One region of the Bacillus sp. JK74 genome, then DNA from elsewhere that is predicted to be linked to it. Evidence: predicted binding sites of a transcription regulator. Region 1 holds the regulator's gene; the other holds the start of a gene.
The links. Region 1 encodes NrdR, which represses ribonucleotide reductase genes. Its sites were predicted from a motif close to AACACNATATATNGTGTT; they were not measured.
Positions count from the first base shown of each region.

Region 2: the regulator NrdR is predicted to act here: its motif matches at 3,375-3,392, upstream of nrdI (class Ib ribonucleoside-diphosphate reductase assembly flavoprotein NrdI).

Region 1 covers NZ_JBSJQB010000003.1:171,997-181,642, forward strand. The annotation lists gene coaE (dephospho-CoA kinase) at 1-446, shown strand, start outside; gene ACWJJ5_RS11030 (aldo/keto reductase) at 485-1,327, opposite strand; gene ACWJJ5_RS11035 (MFS transporter) at 1,386-2,585, opposite strand; gene ACWJJ5_RS11040 (winged helix-turn-helix transcriptional regulator) at 2,769-3,155, shown strand; gene ACWJJ5_RS11045 (glyceraldehyde-3-phosphate dehydrogenase) at 3,363-4,385, shown strand; gene speD (adenosylmethionine decarboxylase) at 4,624-5,004, shown strand; gene nrdR (transcriptional regulator NrdR) at 5,253-5,711, shown strand; gene ACWJJ5_RS11060 (replication initiation and membrane attachment family protein) at 5,823-7,232, shown strand; gene dnaI (primosomal protein DnaI) at 7,257-8,192, shown strand; gene ACWJJ5_RS11070 (TVP38/TMEM64 family protein) at 8,224-8,865, shown strand; gene ytxC (putative sporulation protein YtxC) at 8,931-9,646, shown strand, end outside.
Region 2 covers NZ_JBSJQB010000002.1:158,190-167,835, forward strand. The annotation lists gene nrdF (class 1b ribonucleoside-diphosphate reductase subunit beta) at 1-867, opposite strand, end outside; gene nrdE (class 1b ribonucleoside-diphosphate reductase subunit alpha) at 885-2,987, opposite strand; gene nrdI (class Ib ribonucleoside-diphosphate reductase assembly flavoprotein NrdI) at 2,947-3,339, opposite strand; gene ACWJJ5_RS05630 (hypothetical protein) at 3,599-3,814, opposite strand; gene ACWJJ5_RS05635 (YmzC family protein) at 3,897-4,172, opposite strand; gene hfq (RNA chaperone Hfq) at 4,269-4,490, opposite strand; gene miaA (tRNA (adenosine(37)-N6)-dimethylallyltransferase MiaA) at 4,530-5,474, opposite strand; gene ACWJJ5_RS05650 (YmaF family protein) at 5,573-5,977, opposite strand; gene ACWJJ5_RS05655 (hypothetical protein) at 6,078-6,383, shown strand; gene erbA (SMR family multidrug efflux transporter EbrA) at 6,522-6,836, shown strand; gene erbB (SMR family multidrug efflux transporter EbrB) at 6,853-7,206, shown strand; gene ACWJJ5_RS05670 (OsmC family protein) at 7,220-7,672, opposite strand; gene ACWJJ5_RS05675 (poly-gamma-glutamate hydrolase family protein) at 7,733-8,440, opposite strand; gene ACWJJ5_RS05680 (hypothetical protein) at 8,696-8,929, opposite strand; gene ACWJJ5_RS05685 (S8 family serine peptidase) at 9,108-9,646, shown strand, end outside.

The DNA of each region.
Region 1 (9,646 bases):
TTGTGGAAGCATTCGGAAAAGACATCCTGCTGGAAAACGGCGGCATTGACAGAAAAAAACTCGGTTCTATCGTTTTCACTGACGAACAGAAGCGTCTGAAGCTGAATCAGATCGTTCATCCGGCAGTGCGTGCGGAAATGCTGAAACAGCGGGATGAAGCCGTTGCGAGAAAAGAGCAGTTCGTCGTTTTGGATATACCGCTTTTGTATGAAAGCGGGCTTGATTATCTTGTCGGCAAGGTGCTCGTCGTCACCGTACCGGCAGACATTCAGCTAAAACGGCTGATGGAGCGGAATTCCCTGACAGAAGAAGAAGCGATGAGCCGGATAACGTCGCAAATGCCTTTAGCTGACAAAGCAAAAAAAGCTGACGCCGTCATTGATAACAGCGGCAGTCTTGAACATACAAAGCACCAGCTTGAGGAAGTATTGAGCGGCTGGGCATAAACAAACACCGTTCGGAAAGCCGAACGGTGTTTTTCTGGTTAAAAATCAAAATTGTCAGGGTCCGGACCGACACGGAGATTTTCGTTCAGATCATCAATCCGCTTCATATCGTCAGCTGACAGTTCGAAATCAAAGACATTTGCATTTTCTTCAATACGGTGTTTTTTAGTTGATTTCGGAATGGTGATGACACCGTTTTGCAAATCCCAGCGCAAAATCACTTGAGCGGCTGATTTGCCGTATTTCTCAGCGATCTCCTGTAAGACGGGGTGATCAAGCAGCTGCCCTTGCATCAATGGCGACCACGCTTCAAGCTGAATGCCTTGTTCAGTGCAGAAAGCAAGCAGTTCTTTCTGTGTCAGGCGCGGGTGGTACTCCACCTGGTTGATCATCGGCTTGATTTCCGTTTCTTTCATGAGATGTTTCAGATGGTGAATTTGGAAATTGCTGACCCCGATCGCCTTAATGCGTCCATCCCGGTAGAGGGTTTCGAGCGCCCGCCACGCATCGATGTACTTTCCTTCGACAGGCCAATGGATCAAATATAAATCTAAATAATCTAAACCGAGTTTTTCTAAGCTTGTGTCAAACGCTTTTAACGTTTCTTCATATCCTAAATCGGCATTCCATACTTTTGACGTGACAAAAATGTCTTCACGTTTTAATCCCGCTTCTTGCAGCCCTTGGCGGATCCCTTCGCCGACACCTTCTTCATTTCCGTAAATCGCGGCGGTATCAACGCTGCGATAGCCGTGAACCAATGCCGTTTTCACCGCGTTGACGAGTTCCGCGCCTTCCTCTACTTTGAAAACTCCGATGCCGAACCAAGGCATCTCTACTCCGTTATGCAATGTTGCTTTTGCTTGTAAATGTGTTGTCATGTATATATTCCTCCTATTATTTGTCTGTTGAAAAAATCAAAATGCGCTGAAGAAAAACTCACCTCCTTTCAATGGCAGTGCGATCCCGCTTTTCAAGCTTCCTGCTCCATCCGGTTAATACGACCGCGCTGAGCACCATCAGCGCCCCGATCCAAGCGGTATGAATGATTCCGATTGAGTCTGTAATGATTCCGCCGGCAAACGAGCCGATCGCGATTCCGGCATTAAATGCTGCGATATTTAAGGCTGATGCTGTATCAACGGCGCTTGGCGCAAAACGTTCACTCAGCATCACGACATATACCTGAAGCCCCGGCACATTCATAAACGCCAACAGCCCCATGAAAATAATGGTGATCAGCCCGGCTGTTTTAAACGGTGCGGTAAAAGTCAGGACAAACAGCACAGCAGCCTGGACAATGAACATATAAAACAAGGCTTTTAGCGGATTCCGGTTTGATAAACGGCCGCCAATCATGTTTCCGATGGCAATCGCAATTCCGTAAATGAGCAGGATGGCCGCGACGGTTTCTTTCTGAAAACCGGTTACCTCCTGAAGAAGCGGAGATAAATACGTAAACACGACAAACGTTCCGCCGTAGCCTAACGCCGTAATAATAAATAAAAGCAATAACCGGCCGTTTGTGACGAGTTTGACCTGCTCGGAAAATGCGGTTTTCGTCCCTTTTCGCAAATGTGACGGAACGAGAAGCGCGTTTGTGAGGAATGCGATGATTCCTACCGCCACAATGACGGCAAAGGCAATCCTCCATCCGAATTGCTGGCCGAGATAGGTGCCGAACGGAACGCCGGTCACCGTAGCCACCGTCAGCCCCGTGAACATGATAGAAATCGCGCTTGCTCTTTTATGCTCCGGCACGATATTGGCGGCGATCGTTGCCCCGATTGACATGAAAATGCCGTGGGAAAAAGCCGAAATGACCCGTGCCGCCAGTAAGACGCCGATTGAGGAAGCGCTCGCTGCGAGTGTATTTCCGGCGATAAAAATCAACATTACCCAGAGCAGCAGCGTTTTCCGCGACATGCCGGATGTGAGAGACGTTAAAACCGGCGCGCCGAATGTCACGCCCAGAGCATACATGGAAACGGTAAGTCCCGCCGTTGTCACAGGTATATGCAGATCTTGAGATATAAGCGGCAGCAGTCCGACGCTGATAAATTCGGTTGTGCCGATCGCAAAAGCGCTGACGGCTAATGCCAGCAGCGCTGGTAAATAGCTTTGGCGATGTGAAGACATCTGTTTTCCTCCTTGAACGATAATGTATGGTTGAAATGATGCCGGGTAAACGATATAAGTATAAGAGTACATTCCTTTTCAGCCGGCAAATGTCATTATGATTGATAGAAGTGTCATTGAAAAGAACGTACTTTTAAGTGCCATAGGCACTTTTTAGTTCCTATAGATGAGGAGGAATTACCGTTGCTGAAGAAAAAATACAATATATCCGTAGAGGCGGCGCTTGAAGTGATCGGCGGAAAATGGAAGTGTGTGATCCTCTGCCACCTCATGCGCGGGAAAAAACGGACAAGCGAATTGAAGCGGCTTATGCCGGACATCACCCAGAAGATGCTGACACAGCAATTGCGGGAGCTGGAAGCTGACGGCGTCATCAACCGGATCGTGTACAATCAGGTGCCGCCGAAAGTGGAATACGAGCTGAGTGAATACGGGCACAGTCTGGAAAGAATTTTAAATGCGCTGTGTGACTGGGGCGCGATGCATATTGCTAAACGGTACGGCGAGGTGTCTTCCGTTTTAGAGGACAGCATTTTAAATGACAAATTTAAAGAACCGGGACAAATATAAGAAAAAAGCAGGCAGCCTGAGACGCTGATCCTGCTTTTTTTATGGAAGAAAGATCATTTTATATGCAAAAAAACCGATTGAACAACATATTGATCGGTATAAGGGTGGATTTTTATCAAGTTGTACTGGCGGATTTCTTTTAATGTGTTATACTATATATAAATAAAGGTAAATTAGAGTGGCATATTAAAAAGGGGTGACCTGAGCATGAAGGTAAAAGTAGCAATCAACGGGTTTGGAAGAATCGGAAGAATGGTGTTCAGAAAAGCAATGGAAGATGATCAAATTCAAATAACAGCCATTAATGCAAGCTATCCCCCGGAAACGCTTGCTCATTTGATAAAGTATGACACAATTCACGGCAAATACGATCAAGAAGTTGAGACCGCCGACGACAGCCTGATCGTCAACGGAAAACATATTATGCTGTTCAATCGCCGGGACCCGAGAGAGCTTCCGTGGAAAGAATGCGGAATAGACATCGTCGTAGAGGCAACGGGGAAATTTAATTCAAAAGAAAAAGCGATGAGCCATATTGAAGCAGGGGCGAAAAAAGTCATTTTGACGGCTCCGGGCAAAAATGAAGACGTTACCATTGTCATGGGAGTAAATGAAGAGCAGTTCAATCCCGATGAACATGTCATTATTTCAAATGCATCCTGCACGACAAACTGTCTTGCGCCGGTCGTCAAAGTGCTTGATCAGGAATTCGGGATTGAAAGCGGCCTGATGACGACTGTTCACGCTTACACGAATGATCAAAAAAATATCGACAATCCGCATAAAGATCTGCGGAGGGCGAGAGCGTGCGGAGAATCCATCATTCCGACTTCTACAGGCGCCGCTAAAGCGCTGTCGCTCGTGCTGCCTCATTTGAAAGGAAAACTTCACGGTCTTGCTTTGCGTGTTCCCGTTCCGAATGTGTCATTAGTGGACCTTGTCTGCGATCTGAAAACAGATGTGTCTGCCGAGCAAGTGAACGCCGCTTTCCAAAGAGCCGCAAAAACGTCGATGTACGGAATTCTTGATTATTCGGATGAGCCGCTCGTTTCTTCGGATTATAATACGAATTCACACTCTGCGATCATCGACGGACTGACAACGATGGTGATGGAAGACCGAAAAGTAAAGGTGCTCGCCTGGTATGACAATGAATGGGGATATTCCTGCCGGGTCGTTGATCTTATCCGTCACGTCGCCGCGCGAATGAAACACCCGTCAGCTGTGTAGACTAAAGATCATGGACATTTGTTAGAAAAAAACCCTTAACGGCATATTCGCAAAAAACACACCTTGCAAAATAAACTTAAACACAGTATACTATCTTTCGTGAACTTCTTGCTCGTGACTGCTTCGGAATTACTTAAAGGGTTAGGACCTCTCCGGACTAACTTTCCCCCGTGGTAAATGGCCGGGTCAGTTCTCGGAAATTCACTTTTTTAATTCTTGTTAAGGGGGGTCCATGATTATGGAAACAATGGGGCGTCACGTCATCTCCGAGCTGTGGGGATGCGATTTTGATAAGCTCAATGACATGGATTTTATTGAAAAAACGTTTGTAAATGCTGCTTTGAAATCAGGAGCTGAGGTGCGCGAGGTCGCATTTCACAAATTTGCACCGCAAGGCGTAAGCGGAGTCGTTATTATCTCTGAGTCACATTTAACGATTCACAGTTTTCCTGAACACGGATATGCAAGCATTGATGTTTATACTTGTGGAGACCTGGATCCTAATGTGGCTGCGGATTACATTGCGGACGCATTACATGCAGATACAAGAGAAAACATTGAAATACCGAGAGGAATGGGGCCTGTACAGATTAAACAGGCACAAGCGAAAGTACTGTAATTTTCAAAACGCAAACACAAGGGAGCTAAGCTGAAAAAGCCATTACGCGCTTTGAAGCTGATGCTCCTTTTCTAATGTAAAAAAACAGCATTGCTTTTTCTTTAAGCATTTTTTTTGTAAAATAGAAAAGATAAGGCCGGTCTATCGGCTCTCCCAACAAATAGGCTCATCCTAGAAACGTTGGCGGGCATTTACCGGAAGCTTGCGAACCGCATTACAGCAACGAAACAGATGGGAGCTGATCCAATTTGAAATGTCCTTCATGCCAGCATAACGGTTCCCGCGTACTTGATTCACGGCCTGCGGACGAAGGGAAATCAATCCGCAGAAGGCGGGAATGCGAAGCCTGCCATTACCGCTTCACTACATTTGAGAAGTTTGAAGAGATGCCTCTGATCGTCGTGAAAAAAGAAGGCGTCCGGGAAGAATTCAGCCGTGAAAAAATGCTGCGCGGGTTAATTAAAGCTTGTGAAAAAAGGCCCGTTCCTTTAAAAACATTGGAAGACATGTGCTTTGACATTGAAAAAGAGCTGAGAAACCAAGGCGTATCTGAAGTCAAAAGCGAACTTGTCGGTGAAATGGTAATGGACCGCCTGGCGAAAATCGATGAGGTGTCTTATGTCCGCTTTGCCTCCGTCTACCGGCAGTTTAAGGATATAAACGTGTTTATCGATGAATTGAAAGATTTAATAAAGAAAGAACGCTGAGAGAGCTAAGAGATTGTGTCTGGCTCTTTTCTCATGAGCAAAATTGGCATTTGATAGATCGCAGAAACGGTGTAAAATGAGAGTAGAAACATATCGGAAGGTTTGAGAATCATGGCTGACTATTGGAATGACGTATTGCCTGTAGATCCTTATACGGTCAAAAGCCGTTCGCTTCTTCAGGATGTCGACAGACAGGTTTTGACACATCTGTACCAGCCGCTGATCGGTTCTTTTGCATTCTCCCTTTATATGACCTTGTGGGGGGAGCTTGAGCAGAACCGCTTGTGGGGAGCGGAATCCACGCACAGGCAGCTGATGGGCATGATGCAGTCAAATTTAAAAAAGATTCATCATGAACAGGGAAAGCTTGAAGGAATCGGGCTGCTGAAAGTGTATATCCGGGAGTCCGAGCAAAAAGAGCGGATGTTTATTTATGAGCTGCTGCCCCCGCTCAGGCCGAATGATTTTTTTGAAGACGGCATGCTGAATGTCTTTCTTTATAACAGAGTCGGTAAAACGAAATACCAGCAGCTGAGACAATTTTACACGCACCCTTCCGTCGGCGCGGGCGCAAGGGAAATTACCCGTCCGTTTAATCACGCCTTTGCCTCTTTTCAGCCGAGTGAATGGAAAATGACGCCTGATATGGAAGAGGTGATGAAGCTCCCCGAGGACTATGAGACGGCGTCTGTCGGACAAGCGCCTTCCTATACGGTGACGGAGGAAGTGTTTGATTTTGAGCTGTTTTTGGCGGGGTTATCAGAAACGATGATACCGCGCAAATCAATCACACAGGATGTGCGGGAGAGCATTAAAAAGCTTTCATATTTATACGGAATAGATCCTATCTCCATGCAGCACGTCGTCATGACCGCAATTAATGAACAGGATACGATAACGGCAGAAGCGCTGAGGAAAGCGGCCAGCGACTGGTACCAAATTGAAAGAAGCGGCAAGCTTCCGGAACTGATTGATAAAACACAGCCTGTCACCTTGAGAGAAAACCGGACGGAAAAGGACGATTCATTGAACGGCGAACTCATCGCACAGCTTGAGACCATATCACCGAGAAAGCTTCTTCAGGACATTGCGGACGGGACCGAGCCGTCAAAAGCCGACCTGCAGATTATTGCCGATATTATGTTCGAACAAAAGCTTGAGCCCGGCGTCACCAATGTGCTGATTTATTATGTCATGCTGAAAACGGATATGAAGCTGTCCAAAAACTATATCCAAAAAATCGCCGCCCACTGGGCCAGAAAGAAAGTCAAAACGGTACGGGAAGCAATGAAGCTCGCAATCGAAGAGCACAGGCAATATCTTGATTGGGCGGACGGCAAAACAAACGGCGCGGCGCGCGGCAAAAAAACCGTCCGGGAAGAAAAGCGCCCTGATTGGATGAAAGAAGAAGAAACCGGGAAGAAACAAGAACAGCCGGCTCTTTCCGCACAGGATCTTGAAGAACAGAAGAAAAAAATGATGGAAGAAATGAAAAAACTGAAAAAATACTCTGCCTATTGAGACAGAGAAGCGGGGTGATATTGAATGGAACCGATCAGCCGATCCTTAGAAGGCGTGACGAAAAGACCTGACTTTCAAAAACGCCTGGAACGAATGCAGCAGCAAGTCATGGCCGACGAAGACGTCCAGGCTTTTTTGAAGGAACAGAAAGATGTAATCAATCAAAGCATGATTGACAGAGGGTTAAATAAACTGTACGAATTCGTTCAGCAAAGCAAACAGTGCGCCTTCTGTTCGAAAGACAGCCGGACGAACAGCCTGCTTGAAGGCTACCATCCGAAGCTTGTGATCAACGGGCGTTCCATTGATATTGAATATTACGAATGTCCGGAAAAGAGAAAGCTCGACCGCCAGAAAAGGCAAAAGTCCCTGATGAAGAGCATGTATATCCAGCAGGATCTTCTCGGCGCGACGTTTCAGCAGATCGACATTACCGATCCGAGCAGACTCGGCATTTTCCAGCATGTGACGGATTTTCTGAAGAGCTATAATGAAACGGGAAAAGGCAAAGGCCTGTATCTGTACGGAAAATTCGGAATCGGAAAGACATTTATTTTAGCCGCCATTGCCAACGAACTGGCGGAAAAAGAGTATTCATCAATGATCGTATATGTTCCCGAATTTGTCAGAGAGCTGAAAAACTCGCTCCAGGATCAGTCGTTGGAGGCGAAACTGAATATGGTGAAAACGACGCCCGTACTGATGCTTGATGACATCGGAGCGGAATCAATGACAAGCTGGGTCAGGGATGAAGTCATCGGCACCGTGCTTCAGCACAGAATGAGCCAGCAGCTTCCCACTTTCTTCTCGTCTAATTTTTCACCAGACGAGCTGAAGCATCATTTTACGTATTCACAGCGGGGAGAAAAGGAAGAAGTAAAAGCGGCAAGACTGATGGAGCGGATTTTATATTTGGCTTCGCCTGTCCGTCTTGACGGGGAAAACCGCCGCCGTTCATGATGCCGGCGTCCAATGGGAAGGATTTGAGGGAATGAGGAATAAGAAGGCTGTCACTTGGGCTGCGGCTGCGGCGGGAGCGGGTCTTTTGCTGTGGGCAAACCGCAAATATCTGAATCTGTCGCCTAAGGAGATCCGGCTGTGGGTGTTATCGTTCGGTGTTTTTGCGCCGCTTGTGTTTATCGGAATTTCCATCGTCAGGCCTTTTGTGCTGTTTCCCGTATCAATCGTTTCCGTCGCCGGAGGATTGGCGTTCGGCCCGTTTTTCGGCACCATGTATACGCTGGCGGGCTCAATGGGCGCTGCCGCCGCGTCTTTTTTTGCGGCGGGGCTGTTTGCCTTTAATGAGAAAAGCCGTCATGGAAAAATGGAAGCCATTCAAAAGCAGATGAAAACCAATGGCTTCTTTTATATTTTTATCCTGCGCATTCTGCCTGTTAACTTTGATGTGATCAGCTATGCCGCGGGCCTATCGAAAGTCAGGCCGGTAACGTATTTTTTGGCGACCGCAGCGGGCATCATTCCGGGGACGATCGTCCTGAATGTGCTCGGCGCGAGCTTTATGTCCGGCAATGTGCTGACCGTACTCTGCGTGATCTGTCTTTACGTCGTATTTTTATCGCTTCCCGTTATATTTAAAAAGAAGGTGCGTCATTTGTTCGGCGGTGAAAGCTAACCTTTACGTCTATTTTAAAAACATCCCCCATATACTTGTAACAGATGCCGTAAGGGGGGACAAATATGCTTGAAGTGATCTTTGAAGATGACCACGATACCGCCGCTTTTTTACATCTCATTCAGCAATCGGACGACCGGAGACATTTTATTGTCCGTGAAGGCATAAAAAAAGTCGGAATCGCAAGGTCTGAAACGGCTTTTTGCGTTCAGCGCTTTATTGAGCCGATACTTGTCAGGTTTTTTTTGGAATGCAAAGAAGACGAGCATATGCTTTCGCTTATTGAGGACGCATACTGCTTCACCGATCAGGATGAACAGCAGCAAATCCTTCAGCTTGCACACAGCATTATGGAAGGAGAGCTTGAGGATCATCCGTTTGAGCCGAAGAAAGAGCCGCGCACACAGTTTATTTCAGATGCGCTCCGGACGATTTCACTTGATGCGGGTGTTTTTTCCGTGCGTTCGTTTCAGACGTTCCGGCTCGGCAGGTATTATGAGAGGCTCAGAGAATACGCGGAGGCTGCGATAGATGAATACCGGATGGAACAGGAATATCAAAACTTTATCCAGTCTCTGAGAGATTATGTGACATCCAATCCGCCGCGGATGAAGAAAGTCCGCATCGTACATGACCGGGCTTTTACGCTGTGGGAGCTGCGCTATGTGTCAGAACGGGAACAGAAAAAATACATAGACAGACGGTTTGTGCGGGAGCACCCGATGTATATAGATTCCCATCTCCTTGCGCCGCTGATCTCCATTGCGCCTGAGACGGTAGA
Region 2 (9,646 bases), on a different contig from region 1:
TCCGTTTAATACGATCGGATTAATATCCTCTTCTTCAAAGTAAGGATCGAACCCTAAGTTCATCAAAGCTTTATTGGCGTTATAGCGGATGAATTTCTTTACGTCATGAGACAGCCCGACTTGGTCGTAGAGATCCTCTGTATATTCAAGCTCATTGTGATAAAGCTCTTCTAAAAGCTCAACCGCAAATTCGCGAAGTTCCGCTTTTTTCGCTTCTGTTTGTTTATTGTATATTTCCTGTGCCAGCAGTCCGACATATACACCGTGGATCGCTTCATCACGAAGAATCAGGTTGATGATCTCGCCGCTTTGCATCAGTTTTCCCTGTCCGTAGAAATATAACGGATAATAGAAACCGCTGTAGAAAAGGAAGCTTTCTAAGTAAACCGATGCGACCATCGCTTTAAACAGTGAAATTTCATCATCTTTTTGAATGGCTTTGTAAAGCCCGACAATCATTTGCGCTTTTTTCTGCAAATATTTATTTTGTTTAACCCATTCAAATACTTCGTTGATCGTTTCAGTCGGAGCAAGCGTCATAAAAATATTTGAATATGATTTTGCGTGCACCGCGTTTTCCATCATCGCCATGAAATTAAGAACCGCTTTTCGCTGATGGCCCTCGACGTGCTCGGCCACAATCGGCATGCCTGTGTTCCCCTGCTCTGTATCAAGCAGTGTCAGGCCGGCGAGCACCTTCATGTACGTATCCTGCTCATTTTTACCCAAATACTTCCAAGTAAGAAGATCGCCGTTTAATGCGATCTCTTCCGGAAGCCAAAACTGCTTTACGTTTTGGTTGTAAAACATTTGGGTGAAATCATCTTCATGCTTTGACCAGTTTGCTGCGTCATAAATTTTTGTCACTGTTAACTCTCCTTTAATCAAACGACACAAGAAAGACAGCTGTCCTGCCCGGTATCTTTCGTTCTTGCATAGTAAATGGTTTTGATGCCTCTATGGTGGGCATACAGATCAATACGGTTCAGATCACGAGTTGTCATCGTATCTTTCAAAAACAGGGTAAAGCTGATTCCCTGATCGATATGCTGCTGGATTGTCGCGATCATATCCACCACTTTGAACATGTCCATATCATAAGCTTCTTTGTAGAAGAACCAGTTATTAGACGCTAACCCCGGCATCGGGTAATACGTTTTTGAATTTCCGTATGTTCTTTCTTCGATCCGTTCCATGATCGGCATAACGGACGCCGTGCTGGATTGGACATAGGAAATGGAGCCTGTCGGCGCGATGCACAGTCTGTAGCTGTGGTACATGCCGTTTTCGGCGACAAACGCCTTCAGCTCTTTCCAGTCTTCGATTGTCGGGATGTGCATGCCTTCAAAGAGCGCAGCGATTTTTTCGTATGCCGGTGAGAACTCTTTTTCGATGTATTTATTGAAATATTCTCCCGTTGCATAAGTGGAGCCTTCATAATGCTCAAACGTTTCGCCTTTTTCTTTCGCAAGCTCAGCTGAACGCTGGATGGAATAAAAGTTCACCATCATAAAGAACGTATTGGCGAAATCTCTTGCTTCCGGGCTTTCATAAGCGATGCCGTTTTGGGCCAGGTAGCCGTGAAGGTTCATGGCGCCTAAACCGATCGACTTCATCGCTTTGTTCGCGCGTCTGACTGCCGGCGCGTTGCGGATATCCGTCGTCTCAGATACATGAGTCAGGGAATCCGTCGCGAGTTTCACCGTGCGCTCAATCGATTTATGTTTCATGACATTCAGTATATTTAATGAACCAAGGTTGCAGGAAATGTCCAAGCCGATTTCGTCTTCCTCGTCATAATCTGTGTAAGCCGAAACCTGTGACGCCTGAAGCACTTCAGAGCAAAGGTTCGAGAATTTCACTTTTGATACGTGGTTATTCGCATGCTCTTTGTTTACGTTGTCCTGGAACATAATGTATGGATAACCTGACTCAGAACGGAGAACGGCAAGCTTTTCAAGCAATTTGCGCGCATTCACTTTTTCTTTTTTGACACGCGGGTTGTCGACAAGTTCCTCATACATCGCCGTCATGTCCATCTCATCCATATGCTGGCCGTATTCTTTATAAATCGTGTGCGGATAGAATACATAAGCCGCTTTGTCCTCACGTGCAAGCTCAACGAACTTATCCGGAATGACGACACCGATAGAAAGCGTTTTGACACGCACATCTTCATCCGCAGAAATCTTTTTCGTATCAAGAAAGTCATTGATATCGCGGTGGAAAATGTTTAAGTACGCCGCGCCAGAGCCTTGTCTTTGCCCCATTTGGTCAGCGTAACGGAACGCGTTATCAAGAAGCTTCATGACGCCTACAACGCCTTTTGTGGCATTCTCAACATCTTTAATCGCTTCACCTTTCGCGCGGAGCTTGGACAGATTAAGAGAAACCCCGCCGCCCAATTTAGACAGCTGCATGGAAATATCGATCGCCCGTGAAATATCGTTTAAGGAATCATTGACTTCGAGCAAGAAACAGCTCACAAGTTCTCCGCGGCGTTTTCTGCCGGCATTCAAAAATGTCGGTGTGCTTGGCTGATATTCCTGATTGATCATCAAGTTCACATATTCTTTTGCTTTCTCAGTGTCGCCGTTTGCGAAGAACAGCGCGACGATTGAGATCCGGTCCTCATAACGCTCGAGGATTTTTTTCTTGTCATTCGTTTTCAAAGCATAGTCATTATAGAATTTAAACGCACTCATGAAGGAAGGAAAACGAAACTTCTTAGCGTAAGCTGTCTTAAACACTTCTTTAATGTCTTCAAAAGAATAAAGGCTTAAGAATTCCTCTTCGTAGTATTGGTTTTCAATCAAATAATCCAGCTTCTCTTTTAAATCGTGAAAGAAAACTGTGTTTTGATTGATATAGTCTACAAAATAGCTATGTACAGCCTCTTTATCTTTATCAAACTGGAATTTTCCATCTTGTTGGATCATGATTTCGTTATTTAACTGGATCCATTTTGGCACTTGATTTTGTGACAACTCTTTCTACCTCCTGAGTAAACAATTCAACGTCTTTAGATGTGCCGCTGAGTTCAAATTTGTGCAAGATCGGCACCTGATATTGTCTAGAGATGGTATCGGCGCTTTTTGCAAAGTTATCGCCCCATACTTTGTTGCCGCTCGCAGCGACTCCTAATAAGAGATGGGCGTATTTTTCGAGAAATGATTGTGTTGATGCCGGTACCTGACCGAAGTTTGTCGTGTAGGTGACCAAAACAAACGGAGTGTCCACGTGGTCCGTTTCGTCCACCTTGCGGATCAGCTGAAAGTCTGTTTTATTCACAAAACGCTGAACATTCCCTGTCTTTGAATCAAATATGATTTGAACCATCCTTATCACGACCTATCAAAAATAATGAATCTCTTAACACTATATATAGTATACTAACCTCTCAGAAAAACACAACATATTGAGATCGATTTATAAAAAATTCATATTTTTGAAAGAGCGGACTTTGGCTCCGGCCCGATTAACGCCCAAAAAAGAGAGCAGAACGAGAATCATCTCTCATCCTACTCAAGGTGTCATGTGTAAGCCGATGTCTATCATAACATGAAAAAAAACTGCTTAGTAGTCTAGACTTTTATTCTTATTTTTTGTAAGAATCACATTTTTTTTCGCTTTCAACGGTTTCTTCAATCTCCACATCAGCACCGATTTCTTTCAGTACGGCTTTCAGAGCGCTTGTGATGGAAGCCTCTCTGATCAGTTCTTTGCCGTCAACGATGATGCTGGTTCCATATTCATAGCAGGAATCATCTTCACAAGTTTCTTCCCAATGGTTGATTATCACCTTGTGTTTCAATCGTCTCACCCTCTGCATGATCAATGTCAGTACTTAGTGTAGCTTGTGCGGCCCGCTTTGTAAATTCGAACGCTTGTGAAATTTATTCAAGCTCATCCAGCGCCGTTTCTTTTTTCAGTTCGATTTTATCCGTTTTTTCATCATAGCGGTATATTTTTAAGTAACCGTCCTCGACAATGCCGAAACGATTATGTTCCAGCTGCACCACGCCTTCTGTCTGCGGTTCGGCATCCGCCAAGCCGCCGTCATCATCCGTCACCACCGTCTCGTGATTGCTGCAAGCTCCAAACAGCAAAAAAACAGCGATCCAAACGAGCGTAATCCTGATTCTTCTCAGTTCATTTTCACTTTCGAACACGATTTTCCGTACCCCCTTTTATCTTTCCGATATACGGCCTGCAATATACAGACGCGCATAGAAAAAGACCATTGTTCATGGTCTTTGTCAAAAAGTCTATTCAAGCTCAAGCTGGACGTTTTTTTGCGGGGCGAACGTGGAGATGGCATGTTTATAAATAAGCTGCTGCTTCCCCTCCGTTTCGAGCAAAACGGTAAAGTTGTCAAAGCCTTTTACCTGGCCGCGAAGCTGAAAGCCGTTGAGTAAAAACACCGTGACGAACGTATTGTCTTTTCGGATTTGATTCAAAAACTGATCTTGAATATTAATCGGTTTCATGTTTCGTCCTCCTTGGTTCTCAATACAATACTGTTTCGATTAAATTTCCAGTTTTCCTGCTATGCACTCGAAAATTTCCTTTTTTTTCTGCTCAATATCAACAGGCGGCGTCATATCTGTCCATGAAACGGGCATTTTATTGCGAAACCAGGTCAGCTGGCGTTTCGCATATCGCCTTGAATTTTGTTTTAATTGCTCCACAGCCTGAGGGAGCGGCACTTTTCCATCAAGATATTCATACAGCTCTTTATAGCCGATTGCCTGAATCGATTGGCTGTCCCGGATATTCATATCATACAGCCGCTTTACTTCGTCAAGAAGGCCGGTTTCCAGCATCAGGTCAACGCGCTCGTTAATCCGGCCGTACAGCACTTCTCTGTCCATTGTAAGACCGATAAGAACCGCATTGTAAAGCAGCTCCCGTTTTTGGGTTTTAAGATGCTCTGACATTGTTTTTCCCGATACATGCAGGATTTCGAGCGCGCGGATGACTCTTCGCGTATTGTTTTGATGAATGGCTGCCGCCGCTTCCGGGTCGGCTGCCGCAAGCTTGGCATGAAGCGCTTCCGCCCCTTCTTCAGCCGCCAGTTTCTCCATGCGCTCCCGGAATACAGGGTCGCCGGAGTTTTCCGTGAACGTATAGTCATACAGCACGGACTGAATGTACAGACCCGTCCCCCCGACAATCATCGGCAGCTTTCCTCTACCGGCAATCTCGGTGATTTTTCCCCTTACCATTTTCTGATAATCCGCCGTTGAAAAAGTGTCGGACGGCTCCAAAATATCAATCAGGTGATGCGGCACGCCTTCTGTCTCTTCTTCGGTGACTTTGGCCGTTCCGATGTCCATCCCTTTATATACCTGCATGGAATCTCCGCTGATGATTTCCGCATTCAGCATTTTCGCGAGTCCGATGCTTAGTTTTGTTTTTCCGACTGCCGTCGGTCCGACGAGTATGACGACAGGCTGTTTTTTATTTTTCAATATGTATCACTCTCTTTTATAAATCTCCCCCTAATTATAGCATTCATTTCTTCAGGCACCTATCCATTTTGCCCTTTTTCCTGAGCGCTAAACATCCGCTACCACCCGATCGGCTCGTTTCCGACAACCTCTCTCGTTTTTCCTTTGAGCGTATGGCGGTGCGTTTTCCGTCCTTTCTCCCGCGGATCGTAAACGACGCCGCCGTGCTGGATCTGAATCGGCTCATTGTAGGCGGCAAAGGTGGTCTCTGAAAGCTCATGGTAATGTGTTCCGTCAACCCTCGGGATGGCAGGGCCGGAAATGCCGTAATACCTATGAAAATGGCCGTTTTCAAACGAGGTGATGCCCGTATAGAAATGTGTATGCTCATCTGTATTGCTGCCGTTCTCCGGCTGTGAAAAGCCTTCGATCACATGGTAATGCCCCTGCACTACATCCGTAACAGCCCGGTATGCGTGTGTGTGCGGAGGTTTTTTTGACCAATCGGACTGATACAGGCCCACAAAAGCTCACTCCTTTATTTTTTGATAAACGCCCAATCAAAAATTGGTGGGCTGAATACTCTGTTATCATCTCAAATTTATTCTTGGAGGTACCTAAATTATGAATGAAGAATACACATACGAAGCAGATAGTGATATGAGACAGTTTGGACGGCCCGGATTTGGGTTTGGACGGCCGGGCTTCGGGTTCGGGCGTCCCGGATTCGGATTCGGCTTCGGGCGGCCGGGTTTTGGTTTTGGCCGGCCTTGGTTTGGCCGCCCTTGGTTTGGCGGGTTCGGACGGCCGTTTGGTTTTTACGGCGGACCGTTTGTCGGAGGGCTTGTCGGGGGGCTTGTCGGAAGCGCTTTGTTCAATCCGTATTTGTACGGAGGTTACGGCTACCCTTACTATCCGTATTACTACTAAGACAATCAAAAAGGGCTCCTTTCAGGGGCCTTTTTATATAGGCCTAATGTCTTGACTTGGCGGGCAAAGTTCGGATATTATTTTATTTTACTGCCTTAAACAAAAGGCATAAGGATTATGATGAGAGGGGGATTTGATATGATTCTGGGTTATATCTTCCTCACAATTGCTATTTTATCAGAGTCAATCGGCGCGGCCATGCTGAAGGTCTCCCGCGGATTTACGCGGTTTTTGCCGAGCACGCTTGTAGTGGCAGGCTATTCATTGGCCTTTTATATGCTTTCACTGACACTGAATCTCATTCCGCTCAGCTTATCCTATGCAACATGGAGCGGAGCCGGAACGGTGCTCGCATCCATTATCGGAGCGAAATGGTTTCATGAAAAACTGGACAAGCAGGCCGTCATCGGACTTGTATTCTTATTAGCCGGTGTCATTCTGATGAATTGGTAGAAAGGAGAAACATGATATGAAAGGATTACTCTGCCTGGCATTAGCCATTGTATCAGAAGTGTTTGGAAGCACGATGCTGAAGCTGTCGGACGGTTTTACGCACTTATGGCCCGCTCTCGGCGTCATTGCCGGAATCGGAGCCTCTTTTATGTTTTTGAGCTTCTCTTTGAAAAGCCTTGATTTATCCGCCGCATACGCGACATGGTCAGGTGTCGGCACGGCTTTAACGGCAATTGTCGGCTTTTTTGTTTTTAAGGAAGCCATGACAGCCAAAATGATGATCGGGCTTATTTTTGTCATCACGGGCGTCATCCTGCTGAACCGTTCCAAGTCTCAAAAAGCTAAAAAAAATCAAACGGCCCGGAGCTGACCGTTTGAACTCGTCAAGCGCGGGCAGCTTTTACTTCAACCTCAAGCTCCATCTCCACGTTTCCTTGGACCGCTCGAGAAATCATACAGGAGGACTCCGCTTTTTGCGCTAACTTCCTGGCGAGCGTAAAGTCCGTTTCGGCTGCATCCGGCTTTAATAATATAAACGGGCGGTGAATGATTTTCTGGTACGTGAACACACCGTTCGTGACGTCTACAATTCCTTCAGATTCCATATGTAGATCTTCTTTATCCAGACCGCTTCTTTCCATCATCGCCGCAAGCGTTATAATATAACAGGTCGCGGCCGCTCCAAGCAGCATTTCATCAGGATTTGTGCCTTCTCCGGGTCCGTCCATTTCCTTAGGAATGGACACAGCCGTTTCCAGCCGGCCGCTTTTAATATCGCCGACGTCATTGCGATTTCCGGGCCAATTTGCTTTTAAATAAAAGTGATGTTTTGCCAAGGGACAAACCTCCTTTTTTTTCAGTTTACTCACCTTTCACTGGTTTGTCTTTTTTTAAGCTCACGAATACTCTTGATTGATCACTCTTTTTATCGTACGGACAAACCGGTAAAATTCCTCCGTTTTTGTGAATTCCCTTTCGCGGTAATCAAAATTATCAAAAAACGCTTCCCGCTGTTCTCTGCTGATCTCAAGCTGTATACTCAGCCCGGTTTGCGCCTGGTTATTGATATTTTCGGTGTCAACCCCGGCCAGACCGGTTTTTGAGGTTGCCAATTCTGCAGGAAATCCGTTTCGTTTGAGAGCTCTCACCAATTTTTTCGCCCGCTTCCGGTCGCTTCCTCCGACAAGAGTATTTTTCTCGTCGCCTTTATAACCGTGAACTGCGATAACATAATGGTGCTGCTTAATGCTTTCGACTGCTGAAGGCTCATCGAACTTGGTGCTCGTAATATGAAGAGTCTGGTTATCATGCGCTTTTAATCCCTCAAACAGGTAGGTTGAATAATCATCCCTGAAAGAGCGGACGATCTCGCTCACCCCGCCCTCAATTCTCCCTCCGTGCGGCGACATGATCAATACGGGGCTCCCCTTTCGCTTATTGTACGATATATGATAATCATCGGGGTCTTCATGTTCAGCCAGATCTTTAAAATCTGTGTATGTATCAGAAGAATTCGAGGGATCAGGGTCTGACGCATAATGAGCACATCTTATTAGTAAGACCATTGCTACGATAATGATGACATTAAGTAAAATTCTTTTCATCAGCTCTCCTTCTTTGCTCCTTTCTGAAAAATGAAATATTCATTATATGGATTTTTGTCAATAGGTCTTATCTTAACATTCTATTAACATTATCATCAGTGAAAAACTTCCCGGTTTCGAAAAATCAATGGATTGTCACGGTTCAAGCGCTCAAATGCCGGGCATCAGTGAAAAAAGGTTGAGAGAGGGCAAAAAAAAAGGGAGGAACGCCCGAATTTTCAGGGGCGGGAGATTCACGGCCGGAAACGGACGGCATCAAGAATACGCTTTTAAAAATGAATATCCGCCTCCCGAAGCAAATGCGCAGGACAGAATGGAGCCCGTCAAAAAAGTTCTCATCTGCCTTTTTGTACAGCAAAATGCCGTTACAGCCCGCTCATCCCCTTTTTTTATCATAATGGTCCGTTTTGAAACGGAGCCGTCTTTTTTCATATATATAATATCAATCGGAAGCTGTTTTTCCAAGGAGTGTCCCAATATGATGTTCATGTATATACCCCTTTCCGCCGGATTCATTATAAACGAACAAATGTTCCGACCCAACTCGATTTCTTCTCCTGAAAAAGCCGCAAGTAACCAGCGCTCCTGAAGGACAAACAAACTGACCGAACATACGGCCTGTTCATATGGTATAGAGAGAATCGCCAGAATGGGAGGAAAAGTATATATGTTTGGTTACTCAATGGTACAAATGGTGCGGTCAAATGCTCATAAGCTGGACTGGCCGCTCAGAGAAAACGTATTACAGTTATATAAACCTTTCAAATGGACACCTTGCTTTTTACACAATTTTTTCGAAAAAAAGGTGAAAAACAGAAAGAAAATGTCAGTCATCATTGAATTTGAAGAGGGCTGCCATGAATCCGGTTTTCACAGCACAGGACAGGTCTTATCAAAAGAAAAACGCTGCACTATAAAAAAGCAGTTTCAAACAATCAATTGCTGCAGCGCCGAAGTCACTCCGTCCGCCCTTCACATGCTTCTTTCGCAATGCCGGGATATCCGTAAAATCTATTTAAACCGTGAAGTAAAAGCTCTCCTTGATACGGCAGCTGAATCGTCTCATGCAAAAGAAGTGACCCGTAACGGCACCGTATTAACAGGAAAAGGCGTAACCGTCGCCGTTATTGATACCGGAATCTACCAGCATCCCGATTTAGAAGGCAGGATTATCGGATTTGAGGACTTTGTCAACCAAAAGACAGA